2 regions of the Alkaliphilus crotonatoxidans genome follow, and region 2 is predicted to be linked to the other one. Evidence: riboswitches for the same ligand, from Rfam matches in the RefSeq annotation. Region 2 holds a riboswitch; the other holds the start of a gene.

Region 1 (11,289 bases), on a different contig from region 2:
AAATGGGAGGCGAAGCCTATTCCCATGGAGAAATGGATTTTTTATTTACGCTGGTCAATAATGCTGCTGTGGTAATTGAAAATGCTAAGCTCTACGAGGAAGCCAAACGTCAGGCCATTACCGATGGGCTGACAAAGCTATATAACCATCGGTACTTTCACGAGGTGCTGGGGCAATATATCAAAGGTAAAACCTGGAAGACCTTTTCTGTGGCAATGATTGATGTGGATTTATTTAAACTTTATAATGACTTATACGGCCATTCTGCGGGCGATCGGGCCCTGGCCAAAATAGCAGAGGTACTAAGGGAAGCCACAGGGGAAGAAGATATTATTGCCCGTTACGGTGGAGAGGAGTTTGCCATTATTTTGCCCAACATTGATGCCGATAAATCCTTAAAGGCGATAGAGACTATACGCAGGGCCGTTGAAAATAAATTTTACTCGGCTGAATACATCAATGAGTTCCTGACTGTTAGTATTGGAGTAGCCAGTTACCCCAGGGACGGATCGACCCCGGAAGAAATACTGGATTGTGCTGACAAGGCCATGTATGCCGCCAAGCAAAATGGCAGGAACCAATGTATGATCTATGCCCGGCATCAGGAAAGTCAGCTTTTACAGCATAACGATGAGCTGGAAATAATGCAGGATAGTATTAAGTCTGCCTACTTTTCAGCCATTTATGCCCTGGCCGCCACCATTGATGCCAAAGACCATTATACCTATGGCCATTCGGAAAATGTCTCTAGGTATTCTGTAGCCCTGGGAAGGGCAGCGGGCTTTACTGAGGAACAAATTGATATCGTCAGGAGTGCCGGACTGTTGCATGATATCGGTAAAATAGGGGTACCTGAGGCAATTCTGACCAAAACAACCCCCTTAACCCCAGAGGAATTTGAAATCATGAAAAAGCATGTGGATATTTCCATTACCATTATTAAGCATGTACCCAATCTGGTTAAAATGATTCCTGCAATCATGTGTCATCATGAACGTTTTGACGGCAAAGGATACCCAAGGGGGATTAAGGGAGAAAGCATTCCCATTGAAGGCAGATGCCTGGCTATAGTTGATGCCTTCGATGCCATGACCACCGATCGTCCCTATCGAAAGGCCTTAAGCATTAAAGAGGCCCTGGGGGAACTGGAAGGAAACAGTGGTACGCAATTTGATCCGGAATTGACAAAGATATTCATTAGACTGTTTGATGAGGGGAAAATAGAGGTTGCCTAAGGGATCGGATAAAAGAAACAGAGTCTTTTCTGAAGCACAATCAGGATGACTTTGTTTTTTTGTGGTAAAATAGAGTAGATTCATCGTATTTTTTATAGTAACTGTAAATAACTAAGCTTTGAAAGGAATGTTGATTAAATATGAGTAAAGTGTTGGTATTAGCAGAAAAACCCTCAGTAGCAAGAGACATTGCCAGCGTATTGAATTGCAGCAAAAAAGGAAATGGATACCTGGAGGGGAGCCAATATATTGTTACCTGGGCCCTGGGTCACTTGGTAACCCTGGCTGATCCAGAGGCATATGATCATAAATATAAATCATGGAAGCTAGAGGATCTGCCCATTTTACCCGGGGAGCTGAAGCTGGAAGTCATTAAGCAGAGTGGCAAGCAGTTTAATACGGTCAGTCATTTGATGAAGCGAAAGGATGTTTCAGAGATTGTCATTGCCACTGATGCAGGACGTGAGGGGGAACTGGTGGCCCGTTGGATAATTGAAAAGGTTCAGAGTAAAAAGCCCATCAAAAGACTTTGGATTTCGTCGGTAACCGATAAGGCAATTCGAAATGGTTTCCAACAATTGAAGCCCGGTAAGGATTACGAAAATCTTTATGCTTCGGCTGTGGCCAGGGCTGAGGCCGATTGGCTTGTGGGGATCAATGCCACCAGAGCCTTAACAAGTAAGTATAATGCACAGCTTTCCTGTGGCAGGGTTCAAACTCCCACCTTGGCCATCATAGCTAGAAGGGAGGAAGAGATTCAGCAATTTCAGCCAAGGTCCTATTATGGAATTGTGGCTCAGGCCAATGGTCTGAAGTTAACCTGGCAAGACAGTCAAACTAAGGATATCAAAACCTTTAATAAAGAAAAAAGAGATACAGTAATGACCTCTTTAAAGGGAAAAACGGGTTTCATTACCGAGGTGGCCCAACAGCGGAAAAAGAACGATAGCCCCCCATTATATGATTTGACAGAGCTGCAGCGGGATGCCAATAGATTATTTGGTTATTCCCCCAAGGAGACCCTATCAATTATGCAGCGACTTTATGAACAACACAAGCTTTTAACCTATCCTCGAACAGATTCACGATACTTGACAACTGATATCGTTGATACCCTCAAGGATCGGATCAAGGCCTGCGGGGTAGGACCCTATCGAAATCTTGCAGCCAGGGTAATTAAAAGACCCCTGACAGGAAAGCTAAACTTTGTTGATAATAACAGGGTGACAGATCATCATGCCATCATTCCAACAGAGCAATCGGTATTTCTTTCAGAATTAAATGACAGGGAGAGAAAAATATATGATCTGGTGGTAAAGCGTTTTTTTGCAGTTCTATTCCCGCCCTTTGAATATTTGCAGACCAATATCAAGGTTAAGATAGGTAATGGGGATTTTGTAGCTAAGGGTAAGGTGGTATTACAGCAGGGCTGGAAGGAAGTCTACGGTGCCTTGGAGGACAGTGAAGACTGGGAGGAGGCAAGGGAGGAATTGAAGGAGCAGCTTCTCCCCTCCCTTCAAAAGGGAGACTCTATAAAAATTATTACGTTATTGGAAACAGAGGGAAAAACCAAGCCCCCTGCTCCCTTTGATGAAGGAACGCTCCTTTCAGCCATGGAAAATCCTCAAAAATACATGGCCCCAGAGGATAAAGATTTAATTAAGACCATCGGGGAAACGGGCGGTCTTGGGACTGTTGCCACCAGAGCCGATATTATTGATAAGCTTTTTAATAGCTTTTTAATAGAAAAAAGAGGTAAGGGGATATTTCTTACTTCCAAAGGAAAGCAGCTTTTAGACCTGGTACCAGAAGATTTAAAGTCCCCAGCTTTAACAGCCCAGTGGGAGCAAAAGCTGAGCTTAATTTCAAGGGGAGCTTTAAAAAAGGAATCCTTTGTTAAAGAAATGCGGCACTATGCCGGCAGTGTTGTCAAGGAGATTAAAAACAGCCAGGAGCAATTTAGACACGATAACCTAACCAGGAATAAATGTCCTGAATGCGGCAAATATATGCTGGAGGTCAATGGAAAAAAGGGGAAAATGTTAATATGTCAGGATCGTGAATGCGGTCATCGAAAAACCGTTGCCCGGCTGACCAATGCCAGATGCCCACAATGCCACAAGCGACTGGAGCTAAGGGGAGAAGGGGAAGGACAAACCTTTGTATGTCAATGCGGTTATCGGGAAAAGCTGTCTACCTTTAATGAAAGGAAAAAGAAAGAAAAAAATACGGCTTCCAAGGGCGAGGTGACTCGCTATCTACGGGAGCAAAGAAAAGAGGCTGACAAATCCATCAATACAGCTCTGGCTGATGCATTGTCAAAGCTGAAGTTAAAATAAGCCAGATATAATGTCCCTGGAGAAATCCAGGGTTTTTTTTAATGAATTTTCAATGGGGTGTTTGAAATAAGAAAATAGAGGTATATTATTGGTAAGTAGAATCAGTTGACTCCCTAGGCAAGTATAAAATGTATCGGTTAATAGGAGGTTTTTTTTATGAAGCTTCAGGCTGACATGAAAAATATAATTGTTGGGTGGGAATGTAATGAAGCAGGAATTTATTAAGGTAATACCTACCAAACCCACTGAAATTAAAAAAATGGCGGCTGAAGCGATGGATTTTATTGCTGCCTGCTCAAAATGTACGAAAGATATATTTAGAATAAGGCTTTGTGTTTCGGAGGCCCTGGCCAATAGTTATCTTCATGGCAACCAGGAAATAGAAGATAAAAAAATTACACTGAAGGTTAAAATAGAGTCAAATATAGTAGAAATTGTTATTAAAGATGAAGGTGGCGGTATTCAAAGGGAGCTATGCTACGATTTTCCAGATTGGGAGGAGGAGCATGGCAGAGGAATACCAATACTCATGAGCTACTGTGATGATCTTGACCTGTGCGGAACAAAAGGTGAAGTTAAGCTTGTTTTTAAAATAGCGCACCAATAAAAACAAAACCCAAAATCCAGATCATGATTAAAATAATGCACTGGATTTTGGGTTTTTTTATGCTTTTTTTCTGGGAGTTTAATATTACCTGCTTTTTCCCTAAAATTATATTCCCTTCGATAAAAATTGATGTTATAATAGGCGTCAGGAATAAGTCAAAACTGAGCCATCAGATATCACCTCTAAAGACAGAGAAGTATAGATGGCGACAGAATCAATTATAGGAGGATTACAGGATGACTCAGGCAGTAATAATTGGAATTGCAGGGGGTACCGGCTCGGGTAAAACCACCCTGGCAAGGAGATTAAAAGAGGGCTTCGAGGATGATGTGCTATTACTATGTCAAGACTATTATTACCATTCCTTTAATCATCTTTCCCATGAAGAACGAAAAAAGTTAAATTTTGATCACCCCAATGCCTTTGATACTCAACTGCTGATTGAACAGCTGAAAAGCCTTAAAAATTTTGAAGCCATTAGAAGGCCGGTATATTCCTTTATTGAGCATCTACGTTTAGAGGAAACCGTAGAAGAAGCTCCTAAAAAGGTAATTATCCTTGAGGGGATTTTAATATTTGAAAATCCGGAGCTGGTGGAATTGATGGATATTAAAGTATTTGTAGATACCGATTCAGATATCCGATTTGCCAGAAGATTGATCAGAGACATTCATGATCGGGGCAGAGATATTGATTCAGTGATTAATCAATATTTAAATACTGTAAAGCCCATGCATGAGGCCTTCGTTGAGCCAAGTAAAAAAAAGGCAGATATCATTATTCCCGAGGGAGGAATGAATCATGTGGCCTATTCCATGCTGGTGGACAAGGTGAATAGTATTTTAAACAGTTTTGAAAAATAGCAGGTGTAATAACCAATTCTCTTTGAAAATGAACGCAGTTCTTTTTAAAGAGATTTTTTTTTCGAAAATACTTGCAGAATTGGAAAAGTTATCATATGATTGTAAGTGAATATGATCATATTTTATTTAGGAGGAAATTCTAATTATGGATTTATTACAAGGGGTAAAGGCTCTGGGAGATGAAACCAGGCTTCGGATATTGGCAATTCTCCTGGAAAGGGAATTGTGTGTCTGTGAAATTGAAGAAATATTAGAAATCACCCAGTCCAATGCCTCAAGACATTTAATAAAGCTGACCAACGCTAAGCTGCTAGATAATTTCAAACAAACAAAATATGTATATTATCAATTAAATCAAAAAACCTTAAAGGAATATCCCTTCATTACAGAAGTCATCAAGACAGCAATAGTCAACCTGGAAATTTGTCAGAAGGATCATAAGCGGTTGATGCGCTATTTGGACAGCAAGCTGAATTGTGATGACCTGAGGGATGGAAAAAAATTTTAATGACGTTTTAAAGGAGGTCATTTATGAAACCTAAAGTGGCTTTTATTTGTGTTCATAATTCCTGCAGATCTCAAATGGCTGAAGCACTGGGCAAGCTCTTTGCTTCGGAGGTTTTTGAGTCCTATTCTGCTGGAACAGAGCTGAGAAATCAAATTAATCAAGATGCTGTAAAAACCATTAAAGAACGATATGGTATTGATATGAACAAAGGCCAATTTTCAAAGCTGCTCACTGATCTGCCGGAGGTGGATATTGTTATAAAGATGGGCTGTAATGTGGCCTGTCCCTTTTTGCCATCGAAACATGAAGAGGATTGGGGATTAGAGGACCCCTCTGGTAAGGGGCCCGAGGCATTTACTTATACAGCTAGAACCATTGAGGCAAAAGTGAAGGATTTAGCCAGAAGGATTACAGCAGGGGAGCTGAAACTAAAAAATTAAAGGAGATGTTTATTATGAAAAAAATGTTAATTTATGAGCCAGCCATGTGCTGCCCAACAGGACTCTGTGGAGTAGGGGTTGATCCGGAGCTTCTTAGAATTTCGACAGCTCTAAACACGCTAAAGAAAAAGGGAATCATAATAGAACGATACAATTTATCTAATTCCCCCCAGGAATTCGTCAACAATGAAGAAATAAGCCGCCTGATGGAGGCAGGGGGAGTTGAGATTTTACCTGCCATTGTTGTGGATGGGGAGGTTAAAATTACAAAACGATACCCAACCAATGAGGAAATCATTACATTACTGGATTTATCGCCCGAGGCATTAGTAGAGGAGCAAAAGCTTGATAATAGAGTTAAGATTAAGCCTAAGACAAATGAAGGTTGTGGCTGTAAAGGCGGCTGCTGCTAATGTATAACTTGTTTGACCCTAAAAAAATTCAACTTACAAAATATCTTTTTTTTACAGGGAAGGGGGGCGTAGGCAAGACCTCCACTGCCTGTGCCACGGCCATGACCCTGGCCGATGAAGGGAAAAGGGTGATGTTGATTAGCACTGATCCGGCTTCAAATTTACAGGATGTCTTTGGCATGGAGCTGTCAAATAGAGGAACTTCTATTCCTGAGGTGCCTAATTTGGTGGTAGCTAATCTGGACCCAATTCAAGCAGCGGAAGAATATAAAGAGAGTGTAATTGCACCCTATCGTGGAAAACTTCCCGATTCGGTAATTGCCAATATGGCAGAGCAGCTTTCGGGCTCTTGTACGGTGGAAATTGCTGCCTTCAATGAATTTTCCAATTTTATTGCTGATGAAACCATTCGAAATAACTATGATCATATTATTTTTGATACTGCTCCTACGGGTCACACCCTGCGGATGCTTCAGCTTCCTTCTGCATGGAGTAATTTCATTAGTGAAAATACCCACGGTGCCTCGTGCCTGGGGCAACTTTCAGGATTGGAGGATAAAAAGGAAATTTACCAAAAAGCTGTAAAAACCCTTTCTAATTCTGAGGAAACCACCGTGATTCTCGTTTCCAGGCCGGAAGCAACGCCATTGAAGGAAGCCCAAAGGGCTTCTCAAGAGCTAATTGAAATTGGTGTGTGCAATCAAATTTTGATTATCAATGGACTGTTAATGGAGTGGGACGACCAGGTCTCAAAGAGATTATTTGAGAAGCAGCAACTAGCTTTAAAAGAGATACCTGCTGGCTTGAAGCATATGGTGATATATGGAATTCCCCTTAGGGGCTATAATATAACCGGGCTTGACAGGGTAAGGGCTTTTCTGACCCAGGATCAAATGCCCTTGGATCATGTAGAATTGTCTGTTCAGAAGCTGCCAAAACTTCAAAATATAGTAGAGGATCTTTATCGATCCCACAAAAGAGTAATCTTTACCATGGGGAAGGGGGGCGTTGGAAAGACCACCATTGCTGCTGCCATTGCCCTGGGGTTGGCTAAGAAGGGATTAAAGGTTCATTTGACTACAACTGACCCGGCAGGCCATCTGAACTTCATCATTAATTCTTCTTCAACCATTACATTGAGCCATATCGATGAGGCAGTAGAATTAAGGAAATATCGTGATGAGGTTCTGGCTAAGGCCAGGGAAACCATGTCGGAGGAAGCCCTTGCCTATGTGGAAGAGGATCTTCGCTCACCCTGTACACAGGAAATTGCCGTCTTTAGAGCCTTTGCAGAAATTGTAGAGGCTGCCGATGATCAGGTGGTCGTCATTGATACTGCCCCAACGGGGCATACACTACTGCTTTTGGATTCAACCCAAAGCTATCATCGGGAAATCCAGCGTTCCCAAGGAGACATACCGCTTTCTGTTAAGAAGCTTCTTCCCAGAATCAGTAATCGGGATGAGACCGAGGTGATTATTGTTACGCTGCCAGAAACCACTCCGGTATTTGAAGCCATGAGACTGGAGGATGACTTAAAACGGGCAGGTATCTATAGCAAATGGTGGATAATTAATGGTTCCTTATATGGAGCAGGAAGTACCAATACCGTATTAAGGGCCAGGGCTAATAATGAAATACCATGGATTAATTGGGTGGCCCACCGAACCAATGGCAGCTTTGGCCTTGTGGGCTGGACTCCTGAAGAAGTTAAAGGAGAGCAGTTATATCGACTGTTGGAGCCTTAAGCTATACCTCCGCCTGGCGGAGGTTTGTTTTTGCAATAATTTCTGTTTGACAAAGGACATTGATTTTGTTATTGTATTATATGTATTACAATTTCATAAAAAATCCTCATCTCCAGGGGAGGTGAGGTAGAGGCGCGGTGTTTAAGAGTAGATATACAAGAGGTTGGAAGCCAATGAGGTATATTGAAAGGAACCATCGCCGAAGTGACAGGTACCAAAGCCTGCTGCTGGGTCTGCATCGAAGAGGTGCAGAACTGTCATCAAAATTTTCCACCCAGGATTTTGATGTTGTGCTATCTCAACTAAGGGAAATGGAGGTGTAGGGGTTTTTATTTTTATTGCTAAAATAAAAATCTGACAACACTGTTAGATTTTTTTGTTTTTTGGAAAGATAATTAACTTAGAAAAAGAAGCAACAATTAAAGGGTGAATTGACAACATAAGGAGGATAACGCAATGGAACATGCTTATGGTTGGCTGGCATTGCTGCCGCCAATTATCGCAGTCGTATTGGCTTTACTGACAAAGGAAGTATTGGGTTCATTATTGGTGGGGATTTTTTCAGGGTACTTCATTTATGTAAATTTTGCCCCTCCGGAGGTTTTGGCGAATCTAGCCTCTTCGAATCCCATTATCGGGCCTTTGGTTGAAATGGTCCAGTCTATTATCAATAATGCCGGTGATCCATGGAATATGGCAATTTTATTATTTTTAGCCCTATTGGGGGGCATGGTGGCAGTTGTAACGGCTGCCGGGGGATCTGGAGCCTATGGCGAGTGGGCGGCCAAAAAGGTGAAATCTAGAGGTGGTGCCCAATTGGCCGTGTTTTTACTGGGCTGCATTATCTTTATAGATGATTATTTCAATAGCTTAACTGTGGGAACAGTTATGAGACCCTTAACAGATCGCTATAAAATTTCCAGGGCCAAGCTGGCTTATATATTAGATTCAACAGCGGCCCCTGTGACGATATTGGTACCTATTTCAAGCTGGGTTGCTTACATTATTTCTGTAATGGAGCCGACCCTGAGACAATCGGGTTTCCAGTTGAATGGATTAAGCGGTTTTATGGCCACAGTGCCCTTTAACATATATGCCTGGTTATCTTTATTAATGGTGGTTGTTATTTCCATTACCAGGCTGGAATTTGGCCCGATGGCCCAATTCGAGCAAAGGGCGATGGATCATGGTGAATTACAGGCCGACAGAGATGCCACTGCCCCTGGTGATGACTTTAGCAGTTTAAAAGTCTCGAAAAAGGGAACACCCCTTGATCTGATTATTCCAATTGTTGGGTTGATTCTCTTTACCATTTTGGCTATGCTTTATACAGGAGGCTATTTTGGCGGCGACATAAGCCTGTGGCAAGCCTTTGCTGACACCGATTCGGCCACCTCTTTAGTCTACGGAGGCATAGGAGCATTGATTTTATGTATGGTTTTATTTGTTCCCAGAAAATTAATGACCTATGGAGAATTCATGAATGCCTTTATTCAAGGGGCAAAATCAATGATTCCAGCCTTTTGTATTTTAATTTTAGCCTGGACCTTTGGCTCTGTTTTAAGGGATGATGGCCTGCAAACAGGAACCTTTGTTGCCAGTTTGATTGGCAGTAGGGTGCCGGTTAAGCTACTACCAGCTATTATGTTTATCGTTTCAGGGTTGATTGCCTTTTCTACAGGCACCTCCTGGGGTACCTTTGCCATCATGCTGCCCATTGCTATTCCCATCAGCGGTGGTGTCAATCCTGAAATGATCGGGGTAATGATGGCATCTGTGTTGGCTGGGGCAGTTTTTGGAGACCACTGTTCGCCCATTTCGGATACAACAATTTTGTCATCTACCGGAGCTGCATGCCATCACATTGATCATGTTTCAACCCAGATACCCTATGCTTTAACAGTTGCAGCAGTATCCTTTATAGGTTTTATCATTGCCGGCTTTACTAACAATCCCTTAATTAGCTTGGTTGCGTCTGTAGGTTTGTTGGCAATTACGTTGTTTACCATATCAAAATTTCGATCTAGGGTTACGATTGATTCATAATAAGCTCGACAAAGCCCCATCCAACGGATGGGGCTTTATTGAGCTTTATGTGACTAATACGATTTTACTTCTGTCCAAATACGGTCATATTCTCTGATTGAACCTGCTAAATCCTTAAAGACCTCTGAATTAACTAAATCCTCTTCTTCCGGGTAGGCTGTAGGATCATTAACCAGGTCAGGGTCCAACAGCTTTCTTGCTTCTTGATGGGGAGTAGAATAACCGATGTAATCAGAATTTCTATAGGCTATTTCTGTTTCACACATAAAGTTGATAAAAAGCTCAGCTTCCTTTTTATTATTACTTGTTTTGGGAATGACCATGGCGTCAAACCACAGGTTACTGCCTTCTTCAGGAACAACATACTTCAAATTTTCATTTTCTCTCATCATGTAGATCGCATCACCAGACCAAACCACTGCCAGGGCAGCCTCTTCGTTGATCATTTTATCCTTTACTTCATCGCCAACATAAGCAAGTACCAAGGGTTTTTGTTCAATTAATGCATTCTTGGCAGCCTCCAGCTCATCTACATTTTTTGTATTTAAGGAATAACCCAGCATTTTTAAAGTAATCCCGATGGAGTCTCTTTGGCTGTCAAGCATTAGTATTTGTTTACTGTATTTTTCATCCCAAAGCACTCTCCAACTATCAACGGGCTCTGTTACCATATCTTCATTATATAAAATTCCTACCGTACCCCACATATAGGGAACAGAATATTCATTGTTGATATCGTAATCCAGGTTTTTAAATCGATCATCAATGTATTTGTAATTGGGAACTTTATTAAAGTCAATCTTATGAAGCAATTCTTCATCGATCATCTTCTTAATCATATAGTCTGAAGGAAAGGCAACGTCATAATCACTGCCACCGGCCATAATTTTTACGTACATGTCTTCATTGGTGGCAAAGGTATCATAAATCACTCGAATACCATATTGCTTTTCAAATTCATCAATCACCGATTCGTCTATATAGTCGCCCCAGTTGTACACCTTTAGTGTAACCCGATCGTCCTTACCACAGGCCAGCAGGCTTAGGCTAGAGGCCAATATCAATACAATAAGTAGAAAGCATTTGAATC
Region 2 (11,289 bases):
CATCGGGATGGGAAAAATCGATCACCACATCGGGCTGAACTTTAATATTTGACAGGGGATGCTCCTGATCGACTCCCCCAATCCATGTCCAGTATGGGTCCTTTTCAGCGGCAGTCTTGATCATCTGCCCCATTCTTCCTCCAATCCCCCAAATTAATAGCTTCATCTTATCCTTCCCTTCATATGATTTCGAAATGCTTCATTTCATCCAATAATTTAAGTTTGTTTGCTTCTTCCATGGCAGTAAGGGGAAGTCTAAGCTCGTTTTCGATCAATCCCATGGCTCCCAGGGCAGCCTTTACGGGGATTGGGTTTACTTCTGAAAACAGTAAATCAATCAAATGCTTATACTTCACCTGCAGCCCAATGGCCTCCTGGATATTGCCTGATTCAAAGGCCTGGCACATGGCCTGCATTTCCTTTGGAATCACGTTGGCCGCTACAGAAATTACTCCATGACCGCCACAGGCATAGATCGGAACAACCTGATCATCATTACCCGAATAGATTTTGAAATCGGAAGGTACAATGCGTTTAATTTCCAATACTTGCGATATATTTCCGCTGGCTTCCTTGACACCAATGATATTCTCTACCTTTGACAGGGCCAATACTGTATCAGGAGTTAAGTTTACACCGGTTCGTGAAGGGACATTATATAAGATAATAGGAAGCTTCGTTGATTTTGCAATTTCTGTGAAGTGAGCAATCAATCCCCGTTGGGTTCCTTTATTATAATAGGGGGTTACCACCAATATGCCGTCGGCCCCCAGGGCCTCTGCCTGCCTAGTATATTCAATGGATTTTTGTGTATTATTGGTACCGGTTCCCACGATTACAGGAATTTTTCCCCCTGCCTGCTTAACAGCTATTTTAATCAGCATATTCCTTTCTTCATCGGTCTGAGTTGCGGCTTCCCCTGTGGTTCCCAGCACAATCAAGGCCTGGGTTTGATTATTAAGATGAAAATCAATGAGTTTAATAAAGGCCTCCTGATCAACCTTTCCCCCCTTAAAGGGAGTTACGATTGCTACTGCTGAACCATTAAACATTTCAATCCCGCTCCTTTCTACTGTTTTTGATTTTCTAAGACTTCTAAAATTTGAACTGCATTGGTGGCCGCTCCTTTTCTAAGGTTATCTGCCACTACCCATAAAGAGACGGCCCTTTCATTGTATAAATCCCTTCTGATTCTGCCCACATAGGTAGCATCGGTATTGGCCACTTCAAGAGGGGTCGGATAATGATTATTCCTTGGATCATCCATTACCACTATCCCCGGCGAAAGTTTTAATATTTCTGTGATTTCATTGATTTCAGGTTTTTCTTTAAATTCCACATAGATCGATTCACTATGACCAAATAATACTGGGATTCTAACGGTTGTGGCATTGATTTCAATATTGTTGTCCTCAAGAATTTTCTGTGTTTCATATACCATTTTCAGTTCTTCCTTGGTAAATCCGTTATCATTGAAAACATCTATATGAGGAATACAGTTGGCAGCAATTCGCTTTGGATAAACTCGATTGGGATATGCCGCATCCTTAACTTGATTTTCTAGCTCATCTATGGCTTTTTGCCCACTACCCGAAACCGCCTGGTAGGTGGAAACAATGATTTTTTTGATTCCATACCTTCTATGGAGTGGGGCCAGGGCCACCACCATTTGAATGGTAGAACAATTTGGATTGGCAATAATTCCCTTGTATCCCTTTAACGCGTGGGAATTCACCTCAGGCACCACTAAAGGAATCCCCTCTGTCATTCGCCATTGTGAGGAATTGTCAATTACAGTATTACCAGCCTTTGCTGCAATCGGGGCAAATTTTTCAGAGATGCTTCCACCGGCGGAAAATAGTAAATAATCAAAGTTTTCTGCCATGGCCGCTTCGGTTAACATCTCAACGGCAATTTGCTGATTCTGGTAGGGAATCAGGGTACCGACGGATTTTTGCGATGCAAATAACCGGAGTTTATCAATAGAAACTCCTCGCTCCTCTAATATTTCAATCATCTTACGGCCTACTGCTCCTGTGGCACCTACAACCCCAACTGTTAGTCCCATAAAAAAACCTCCTTATGTTTAAGATTAAGTAAATAAAACATGCTTTTACATAGCTACAGATTTTTCCCTGTATTAATTTATATGTGGTTATTGCCCTATCTGTTCAAATAAAAATATATTTGTACAAATCTCTTAAGTCCTATCCTGCTGATCTAATAATATTTTATATTACAGGCAACAAAAAAAACTCCCAGAATCTCGGAGTTTGTTAATGTAACACTAAGCAGACAATAGAAGCCCCCTGGAAAAGGGTCTTTTTCTTCTTAAATTACGTTTTAACAAATAGCACTCCATAGATTTTCTCTATGACAGTTATCCAGTTCTTCACTGCGATAACCAACCGCTGAATTGAAGGAAACCCAGCAATTTCGGCACGTCAGCCTTTCTATGATAGTATTGAGTATCCTTGCCCTCTTAGCACCTATCATATAATCTTCTTCAGTGCGCCTCTATTTATTAATACCTTTTTAATTGTGTATTGTACGTAGTTTATCATAAGCCTTGGGGCCTGTCAACTTTTAAATGTAAAAATATTTATCGAATTCCAGGTTATAAAAAACAGCAAGCCCTTGGCTTGCTGTCAATATAAAGCGTTATTAATGAACCCAGCTATAGTAAACTAATAGTAAAAGTCATGGTCGCCGATGGTTTTCATGAATTTGCGATTTTGGACAATCCAAAAGTTTGTTGATTTACCAGGATTTAAAAAATATAGGGCGTCTCCCACCGGTCGGCTTCCGTTGAGGGCATCCCGGGCAGCATTAATACTGTCGCTATTGGGTGTGTTGTAAATGCTTCCATCAAGTACAGGAGAAAACTGAGTATAGCCCTGCTGCTTATCGAACACAACTCCCTTTATGCTATTGGGGAACAGGCTGCTTTTTACCCGATTCAGTATGACATTACCCACAGCCACCTTGCCCTCATAGGGTTCACCCTGGGCTTCAGCATGGATAATTCTGCTTAACCAGTATAGGTCCTCTTCCCGGTTCCCCCTTGAGGCGGTTTCTTGGCCAGATGGGCTAGAGCTGCCTTCTAGGGCCTTCATAGAAAGCACCTGCCCCTTTAAAAGGGTATCACTATTCATATTGTTGTAGGACTTTAGCTGAGCTACTGTTAATCCTGCCCTTTGGGCAATTAAATATAATGTATCGTTTTCCTGCACAACGTACTGGTTAGTTGTAATGGGAGCGTGACTGGGCCCTGCCGACCCTTCTACTGGTTCTTCATTAGACCCTTGTTCAGCCTGGGTATTTTTTTCCTCCTGAGCTGTTACTTCAGGCTCTTTTTCATCTTCCGCTTCATCCTCACTACCCTGGGGGTATGTATCATCTTCTGTCTCTTCAGCCCTCTCATCCAGCAACTCCTCCAGGAGCTCCTCCTGAAGCCCAAGGTCCTCCTGATTAAGTGTAAGAATCGGCGTTTCTTGCCCCCTTAAAAGACTAAGGGCGGTTACTCCTGAAGCTCCCAATAAAAGCACCAGGCCTAAAGCAATGTATTTTTTCTGATTTTCTCTCATACGCATCAACCCAACCTTTCTATGTTCATTAAAATTCTAACATAGTCAATGGGTGATGTTTAAGCTGTAACTTTTTCCAACCTATTTAAAGAGCTTGTCCATTAATTTTTTTATTTGATCCTTCCGGGCCTCTGTTTCCCTTATATCAACGGTAATAGCGTCTCCGTCGATCATGATGACATCCCCCTCCTGGGCTGAAGGTGGCAATAATTCCCGTTTTATTCTCTCAAGGCCACCTTCAACCTCAATCACAGCATATTTTTCCTCAAACCGATCAATAATCCCCTTTTTCACCATCATTCCCCCCATTCATTCTGTTCATAATAACCTTTCTCTAGACACCAAAGGTTACATGGGTACGATTTATATCTGAAAGTCGATGGCAGCCCGTCATAATCATGGTCTCCTTTAGCTGTTGACCCAATCTTCGGGTATAAACCGCCACACCCTCGGCTCCACCCCCATAGGCAGCAACGGCATAGGGCCTGCCAATTAATACAGCGTCAGCCCCCAGGGCAATGGCTTTAAATAGATCAACACCACTTCTAAAGCCGCCATCAATCAATATTTTCATCTTTCCGCCCACTGCTTCAGCAATTTTAGGCAGCACCTCTATGGTGGCGTAGGTATGATCAAGGACCCTGCCTCCATGGTTGGATACAACAATGCCATAGGCTCCGGCCTCAAGGGCTTTTTTAGCTCCCTCTACAGTCATAATTCCCTTTAAGATCACTGGGAGCTTTGTAGATGAAATGATTTCCTTTAATTCCGCTACTGATTTTGTGGAAACCGGCTTTCCCAGCATTCCCAACAAGATCAAGCCTGCAGCATCAACGTCCATTGCAATGGCCATGGCTCCCTTTTCCTCGGCCTTTTTAATCTTGGCCAAGATTTCATCCTTTCGCCAGGGCTTAATGGTGGGAATCCCAAAACCATTACTTTCACCCACAACCTGTAGGGGCAGGTCGTAGAACTCATCCTTTACGCCATCTCCTGTAAAGCCTATAACTCCGGCCTCCTTACAGCCCTCTATAATTGCCTTGGTATATTGAAAGTCATCAAGATGATCACTGTAATTCGCTCCTACCGCCCCAATGGGAGCTGCAAAAACTGGATATTGAAAGGTATGCCCAAATAGTTCCAGGGTGGTGTCAATTTCCCCCTCTTCCACCAGGGTATCAAGATTAATTTTTACCTCGTTCACCTTTTCACGATTCCGAATAAAGGATGAACCCGAATCCTTTCCCCCAACCCCAGGGGTTTCACCTCGACAGACAACACCATTACAGTCCTTGCATACACGACATTTGGTACCGATTATTTCCTTGGCCCGAACCAGTATATCATTGTATTCCATATCCATTCCTCCTGTATGTTAAATTACAATTCTATTGTAACAATTTTAGCCCTAACTTCAAAGGACATTTTGGAAAAACCCAATGGCAGCAACGTAAATTTAAAGTTTTTTCCCATTCTGTTCCACAACAGCGTAACAGTCTTTTCTAAGATGCTGAAGAAGGGGCAATTGACTTCTGATTTTTTCTACATAGCTCAGGTCAATCTCACCATAAACCACCGCTTCTCCCTCACCAGCCTGGGCAATAGCTTGCCCCCACGGGTCAATAATGGCCGAATGACCGTAGGCATGATAGTTAGCCTTTAGGTCACGGGCGGGGGACGCTGCAACAAAATAAACCTGGTTATCCAGAGCCCTTACCTGAAGCAAGCTGCTCCAATGGGCAGGGCCAGTGGTCATATTAAAGGCAGCCGGTACAATGATCACCTTAGCTCCCTTTAATGCCATCAATCTCATTAGCTCTGGAAAACGCATATCATAGCAGATTCCCAGCCCCATGGTGCAAAATTCTGTTTCAAAGACCGTAGCCTGGCTTCCTGCCCCCAGGGTATCAGATTCCTTAAATCGTATACCATTGGGAATATCAATGTCAAAAAGGTGCATTTTACGATGTTTTCCAATTAGGTCACCATGGGGGTTATATACATAGCTGGTATTAAAAATTTGGTTATCCTGTTTCTCTGGAATAGAGCCACCAATCAAATAAATTTTTAGCTCCCCAGCCAGCCTCGACAGAAAACTGGTTGTCAAGCCTCCGTATTCCTCTGCAAATAGGGGAAAATATTGATTTTCATAGGGACAGTTAAACATCTCGGGTAAGACCACCAGCTGGGCATCCCGTTCCTTTACAGCAGTACGAATAAGTGATTCCGCCTTTTTCAGATTCTGCTCCTTATGATCAGTAACCATCATCTGACATACCGCCACAGTAAATTTTTTCACGCTGCTCTAGCCTCCTTTTCATTCTTCCTTTTATCTTTTTCAGATAAATGTTATTATGATTAATTTTATTTTATCACAGACATTTGTCAAAGCCGTCAATTCAGTTTAAAATAGACATAGGCACTACATAAAGGAGGATTTCTATATGCGCACTATCTATTGGTTTATCAGTTTTTGGATTGATACGATTTTTGTATCCTTTTCTATTCCCAGGGCAAATCGCCTTGAAAAACAGAATCGATTAGAGGAGAGACGAGGATTTGCCCATAGGGCTGCAAGAAAATGGGCTGCCCGAGTTCTTCACCGTACCGGCAGCAATATTCAAATCACCGGCCTTGATCATATTCCCCAGGATCAGCCTGTCCTTTTTGTCAGCAATCATCAGGGCAACTTCGATATACCTATTTTATTGGCCCATTTACCCAAGCCACTGGGTTTTGTAGCTAAAGTAGAACTGAAAAAGCTCCCCCTGGTCAATCGCTGGATGGAGCTTTTGGATTGTGTATTTATTGACCGTAACGACATGCGACAATCCCTCAGAACCATTACCAAGGCCATAGATCTATTAAAGGGTGGTCATTCCATGGTGATTTTTCCCGAAGGAACTCGAAGCAAGGGCGATGAAATAGGGGCCTTTAAACCCGGCAGTTTAAAAATGGCCGCTAGAGCAGGGGTCTCAATAGTCCCCATCACCATTAAGGGCTCCTATAAAATTATGGAGGCCAATGGCAACCGGATTAAGCCTGCCAATGTACAGGTCATTATAGCTAAGCCCATCGATACAACCGGCCTTGACAAATCAACCGACCTGACAGCCATGGTATTTAATCAAATTAAGACCAGCCTGGAACAATCATAATACTTTATTTTTTAGATACATAGGGATTATTTTTAATATAATACCGCCAGGGGAAATCAATGGCCTCCTGGGCATAACCTATATTAATTCGTTTTGTGGTGACTATTTCAAAGGGCTGCGCTTCTGTATCTGTAATGTAAAAGCGCTCGCTCCATAGGGCGGCTTCATTATGCTCCTTTGTTATATTAAAGGCCTTGCATAGCTTTCCAGGACCATTGGTAAGGCCCTTCAGCTGGGGTTTAGTGAGGCTGTCCAGCTCCCTTTGATACCGATTGTAGGCCATGGCTTCCATTCCTTCCAAGGGCTCAATTCCTCTAATTAATACTGCTGCTGCAGCTCCCTCAGGTTCTGTTACCACATTTAAACAATAGTACATTCCATAAATTAAATAGACGTAGGCTCTTCCCGGCTCCCCGAACATCACCCTGGTTCTGGGGGTCATTTTATTTCCATAGCAGTGGGCTGCCTTATCGATTGCTCCTATATAAGCCTCCGTTTCAACAATCCTTCCCCTTAATACGTAGTTCTTTTCTCTTTTTACAAGAACCTTTCCCAATAAATCCTTAGCAACCTCAAGGGTTGGCCTATTATAAAACTGACAATCTAATTTATCCATGCTACCATCCTTACCTTTATTCTTCTTACTATTAATTATAGCATATTTTATTCCTTGGCCTAAAAGAAAAGGTCACCAATCATCCTCTATCGCCATAATATAATGATACAGGTTAAATTGATCATGGGGGTGCAACCAAGGGTGGAATATCTATCGCAATTTAATATTATTACCATTGGCCTATTGGCAAGCTTAATTGCCGGGCTTTGTACCGGTGTAGGGGCTTTACCAATTTTTTTTACCAAAGATATCACTCACAAAACCTTAGATACCATGCTGGGCTTCGCAGCAGGGGTCATGCTGGCAGCCACCTGCTTTAGCTTAATTGTACCGGCTGTAGAATATGCCGGGGGCGGCATGGGCGGTGCTGCTATCGCAGTGATCGGAATATTGATAGGAGGTATATTTTTAGACTTCATGGATCAATACTCTCCTCACAATTTGCTGGTTAAACTGCCCAACGACAGAGACACGCAACAGCTTAGAAAGGTCTGGCTCTTTATTATTGCCATTACCCTTCATAATTTTCCCGAGGGGTTAGCTGTTGGGGTGGGCTTTGGTAATGGTGATATCGGTAATGGTTTAACCATTGCCATCGCCATAGGCCTTCAAAATATTCCTGAGGGATTGGCCGTTGCCCTGGCCCTTATAAGAGAAAAGTACAATACCAAAAAGGCCTTTTTAATCGCCCTGGCCACAGGTCTGGTGGAGCCCATCGGCGGACTGTTGGGGATTGGTCTGGTTCATGTGGCTGAGCCGGTTTTACCCTATGGCCTGGCATTTGCCGCCGGAGCCATGCTCTATGTCATTTGTGACGAAATTATTCCCGAAACCCAGCGAAACGGTTATGAGAGAAGGGCCACCTATGGACTTTTAATAGGCTTTGTTATCATGATGTTTTTAGATGTTAGCCTAGGTTAATAAAAAAATATTCTTCTCCTGTTAAAGCAACAATAATTGGGTATTAGAACCTTAGAGCCTTCTAAAAATGGACTTAAGGAGAGGATGAAATGAAATTTATCAGCAATAATCATACTGATCCCCACTACAATCTGGCCCTGGAGGAATATGTATTAAAGCATCTTGATCCCCAGGAGGATTTTGTAATCCTGTGGCAGAACAGACCCTCCATTATCATTGGCAGAAATCAAAATACTATGGAAGAAATCAATGCCGAATACGTTAAGAAAAATGATATTTCTGTAGTTCGTCGCCTTTCCGGAGGCGGTGCGGTTTACCACGATTTTGGCAATCTAAACTTTACCTTTATTGTGAAAAATGATCAAGACAGTGTCAGCAACTATCGTAAATTCACCAAGCCTGTTATCGACGCCCTGAATCGTATCGGAATTCCTGCCGAATTTTCTGGCCGAAATGACATCACCATCGAGGGGAAAAAATTTTCCGGAAATGCACAGTACTATTACCGAAATAAGTTGCTGCACCATGGTACACTGCTCTATCATTCTGAGCTGACTCGCCTTCAGGAGGCTCTAAAGGTTCGTGCCGACAAAATTTCCTCTAAAGGAATTAAATCGGTGAGGAGCCGTGTCACCAATATTGCCGATTACATGGATCGTATCGTGCCCATTAATGAGTTTCGTGACCTGTTATTAAAATATATTTTTGAATACCAGCAGCAAACACCTCAGGAATATATTTTAACAGACCAGGATCAACAAGGTATATTGGAAATTATGAACAACCGCTACATGACCTGGAATTGGAACTTCGGAGAATCACCTGATTTCCACATTCAAAAATCGAAACGCTTTACAGGGGGTCTATTGGATATACGCTTTGATGTACAGCAGGGGAAGATCAGTCAGCTGAAAATTTACGGCGATTTTCTAAGCTCCAGTGATGTATCGGGACTGGAGGAAAGGCTGACGGGCCTAACCTACGAAGAAACGGCCATCACTGATGGATTAAAGGATCTTGAGCTGAGCAATTTTCTGGGTCAAATTACCCTTGATGAACTAATTGAATGCCTATTTTACTAAAAGAAAAGGAGCACCAAATGATTATATTAATCATCAGGTGCTCCTTTAGTCTTATTCCTGTCGAATAAAATCTCCAGATTTTCCACCGGTTTTTTTAACTAGCTTAATGTCGGTGATGGTCATTCCTCGATCTACAGCCTTACACATATCATAAATGGTCAATGCAGCCATCGAGACCGCTGCCAAAGCCTCAATTTCAACACCAGTTTTACCTGTGGTTCTTACTACCGCCTCAATATCGATTTTACTATTTTCTTTATCAATGGAAAAGTTAATATCTGCCCCGGTTAAAATGATATTATGACACATGGGAATCATGCTGCTGGTCTGCTTAGCAGCCATAATGCCCGCCACCTGGGAAACTGCAAGAACATCTCCTTTACTAATGTCTTTATCAATGATTTTTGCAAGGGTTTCTGGCATCATATAGATTTTTCCTGTAGCCACAGCCTCCCGTTTAGTGTTGAGCTTATCTCCCACCTCAACCATTTTAGCCCTTCCCGCCTCGTTAAAATGGGTAAATTCCTTTGACTCATTCATCCTTAATGCTCCTCCTTGAATTAATCTTCAAAAACGATTTCCTCTACTTCCATATTGCTTATAGCTTCCTCGATTAAAGTCTCTGCATCCAGCCGAGCTTCAGACTTTAATATTCTATCAAGCCTGGGTTTTGTTACGGGCCTTTTTGGTAAAAACACCGTACAGCAATCCTCGAAGGGTTGAATAGAGGTATCATACGTTCCGATATTCCTGGCAATTTCTATGATATCCACCTTGTCCATAGCAATCAAGGGCCTGAATACCGGCATTGAAACCGCTGCATTGGTAGTATTCAAGCTTTCGATGGTCTGACTGGCCACCTGCCCTATGCTTTCACCTGTAACCAGGGCTTGGGCATTTTGTTCTTGGGCGATTTGCTCGGCAATTTTCATCATAAATCTACGAGATAAAATGGTCATTTCATCTTCAGGGCATTTTTCATTAATTTCTTTTTGAATGGGCAGCAGGTTCACTGAAAATAGCTTAAATGATCCGATGTATTCCGATAACAGTCTGGCTAAATCCAATACCTTTTCTTTGGCCCGCTGGCTGGTAAAGGGATAGCTATGGAAATGAACCGCCTGGATTTCTACTCCCCGCTTGGCCACCATCCAGCCTGCCACAGGACTGTCTATTCCACCTGAAAGAAGCAGCATGGCTTTTCCATTGGTGCCCAGGGGCAGTCCCCCCAGTCCCATGACCCTTTCACTGAATACATAGGCTTCTTCCCTGACTTCAACATATACTTTGACATCCGGCTGATGTACATCCACCTTTACCTGTTCCTGCTTCGATAATAGATAACCGCCAATCTCTCGGCTAAGTTCCAGTGAAGAAAGGGGAAAGCTTTTATCAACCCGTTTGCTCTCCACCTTAAAGGTTCTAATTCCCCTGGTTTGCTCTTGAAATTTGAGTTCCTCCAGGGCCACCTCTTTGATTTTATCCAGCTCTACGGGAAATCGCTTGGCAGGGCTGATCAAAGTAACCCCAAAGACCTTTTTAATTCGTTCTATAAGCTGTTTCTCATCATAATGATCGACATCAACATAAATACGGCTATGTTTTTTATAAACCGTTGGCCTGCCTAAATCCCTTAGGGCATGGCGAATATGTCTTACCAGCTTGTCCTCAAAAAATCGTTTATTGCTTCCCTTCAGCATTACCTCTCCATATCGGACAATAATTACCTTTTCCACCAACAAATCACCTCATAATCTTTCTTAATGCTTCCACATGGTACTTAATTCTATCAATTGCATAGCTTAATTGTTCTATGGTTGTTTCATCGCTAATGCTTAATCTCAGGGTACTATCTATCAGCTGTTCCCTTAGGCCCATGGCCTTTAATACATGGCTTTGGCCCTTTTTCTTTGAGGAACAGGCGG

The links. A riboswitch is a leader RNA that binds a small molecule or an ion and turns the genes downstream of it on or off. The one in region 2 is predicted to bind lysine.
Region 1: it holds a riboswitch for lysine, as region 2 does, so the genes downstream of both, ACYQ1I_RS15220 (Na+/H+ antiporter NhaC family protein) here and ACYQ1I_RS11840 (aspartate-semialdehyde dehydrogenase) in region 2, are expected to answer to the same signal.

Annotation. Positions count from the first base shown of each region.
Region 1 covers NZ_BAAHXS010000006.1:667,041-678,329, forward strand. The annotation lists gene ACYQ1I_RS15180 (diguanylate cyclase) at 1-1,235, shown strand, start outside; gene ACYQ1I_RS15185 (DNA topoisomerase III) at 1,376-3,574, shown strand; gene ACYQ1I_RS15190 (ATP-binding protein) at 3,780-4,181, shown strand; gene udk (uridine kinase) at 4,418-5,044, shown strand; gene ACYQ1I_RS15200 (ArsR/SmtB family transcription factor) at 5,190-5,552, shown strand; gene ACYQ1I_RS15205 (arsenate reductase ArsC) at 5,576-5,992, shown strand; gene arsD (arsenite efflux transporter metallochaperone ArsD) at 6,007-6,405, shown strand; gene arsA (arsenical pump-driving ATPase) at 6,405-8,153, shown strand; lysine riboswitch at 8,273-8,457, shown strand; gene ACYQ1I_RS15220 (Na+/H+ antiporter NhaC family protein) at 8,610-10,199, shown strand; gene ACYQ1I_RS15225 (ABC transporter substrate-binding protein) at 10,253-11,289, opposite strand, start outside.
Region 2 covers NZ_BAAHXS010000005.1:136,511-147,799, forward strand. The annotation lists gene dapB (4-hydroxy-tetrahydrodipicolinate reductase) at 1-166, opposite strand, end outside; gene dapA (4-hydroxy-tetrahydrodipicolinate synthase) at 180-1,052, opposite strand; gene ACYQ1I_RS11840 (aspartate-semialdehyde dehydrogenase) at 1,070-2,068, opposite strand; lysine riboswitch at 2,344-2,528, opposite strand; gene ACYQ1I_RS11845 (cell wall hydrolase) at 2,688-3,587, opposite strand; gene ACYQ1I_RS11850 (DUF3006 domain-containing protein) at 3,669-3,881, opposite strand; gene ACYQ1I_RS11855 (alpha-hydroxy-acid oxidizing protein) at 3,922-4,944, opposite strand; gene ACYQ1I_RS11860 (carbon-nitrogen hydrolase family protein) at 5,044-5,886, opposite strand; gene ACYQ1I_RS11865 (lysophospholipid acyltransferase family protein) at 6,032-6,745, shown strand; gene ACYQ1I_RS11870 (DNA-3-methyladenine glycosylase) at 6,750-7,361, opposite strand; gene ACYQ1I_RS11875 (ZIP family metal transporter) at 7,464-8,282, shown strand; gene lplA (lipoate--protein ligase) at 8,372-9,364, shown strand; gene moaC (cyclic pyranopterin monophosphate synthase MoaC) at 9,416-9,904, opposite strand; gene thiI (tRNA uracil 4-sulfurtransferase ThiI) at 9,925-11,100, opposite strand; gene ACYQ1I_RS11895 (cysteine desulfurase family protein) at 11,108-11,289, opposite strand, start outside.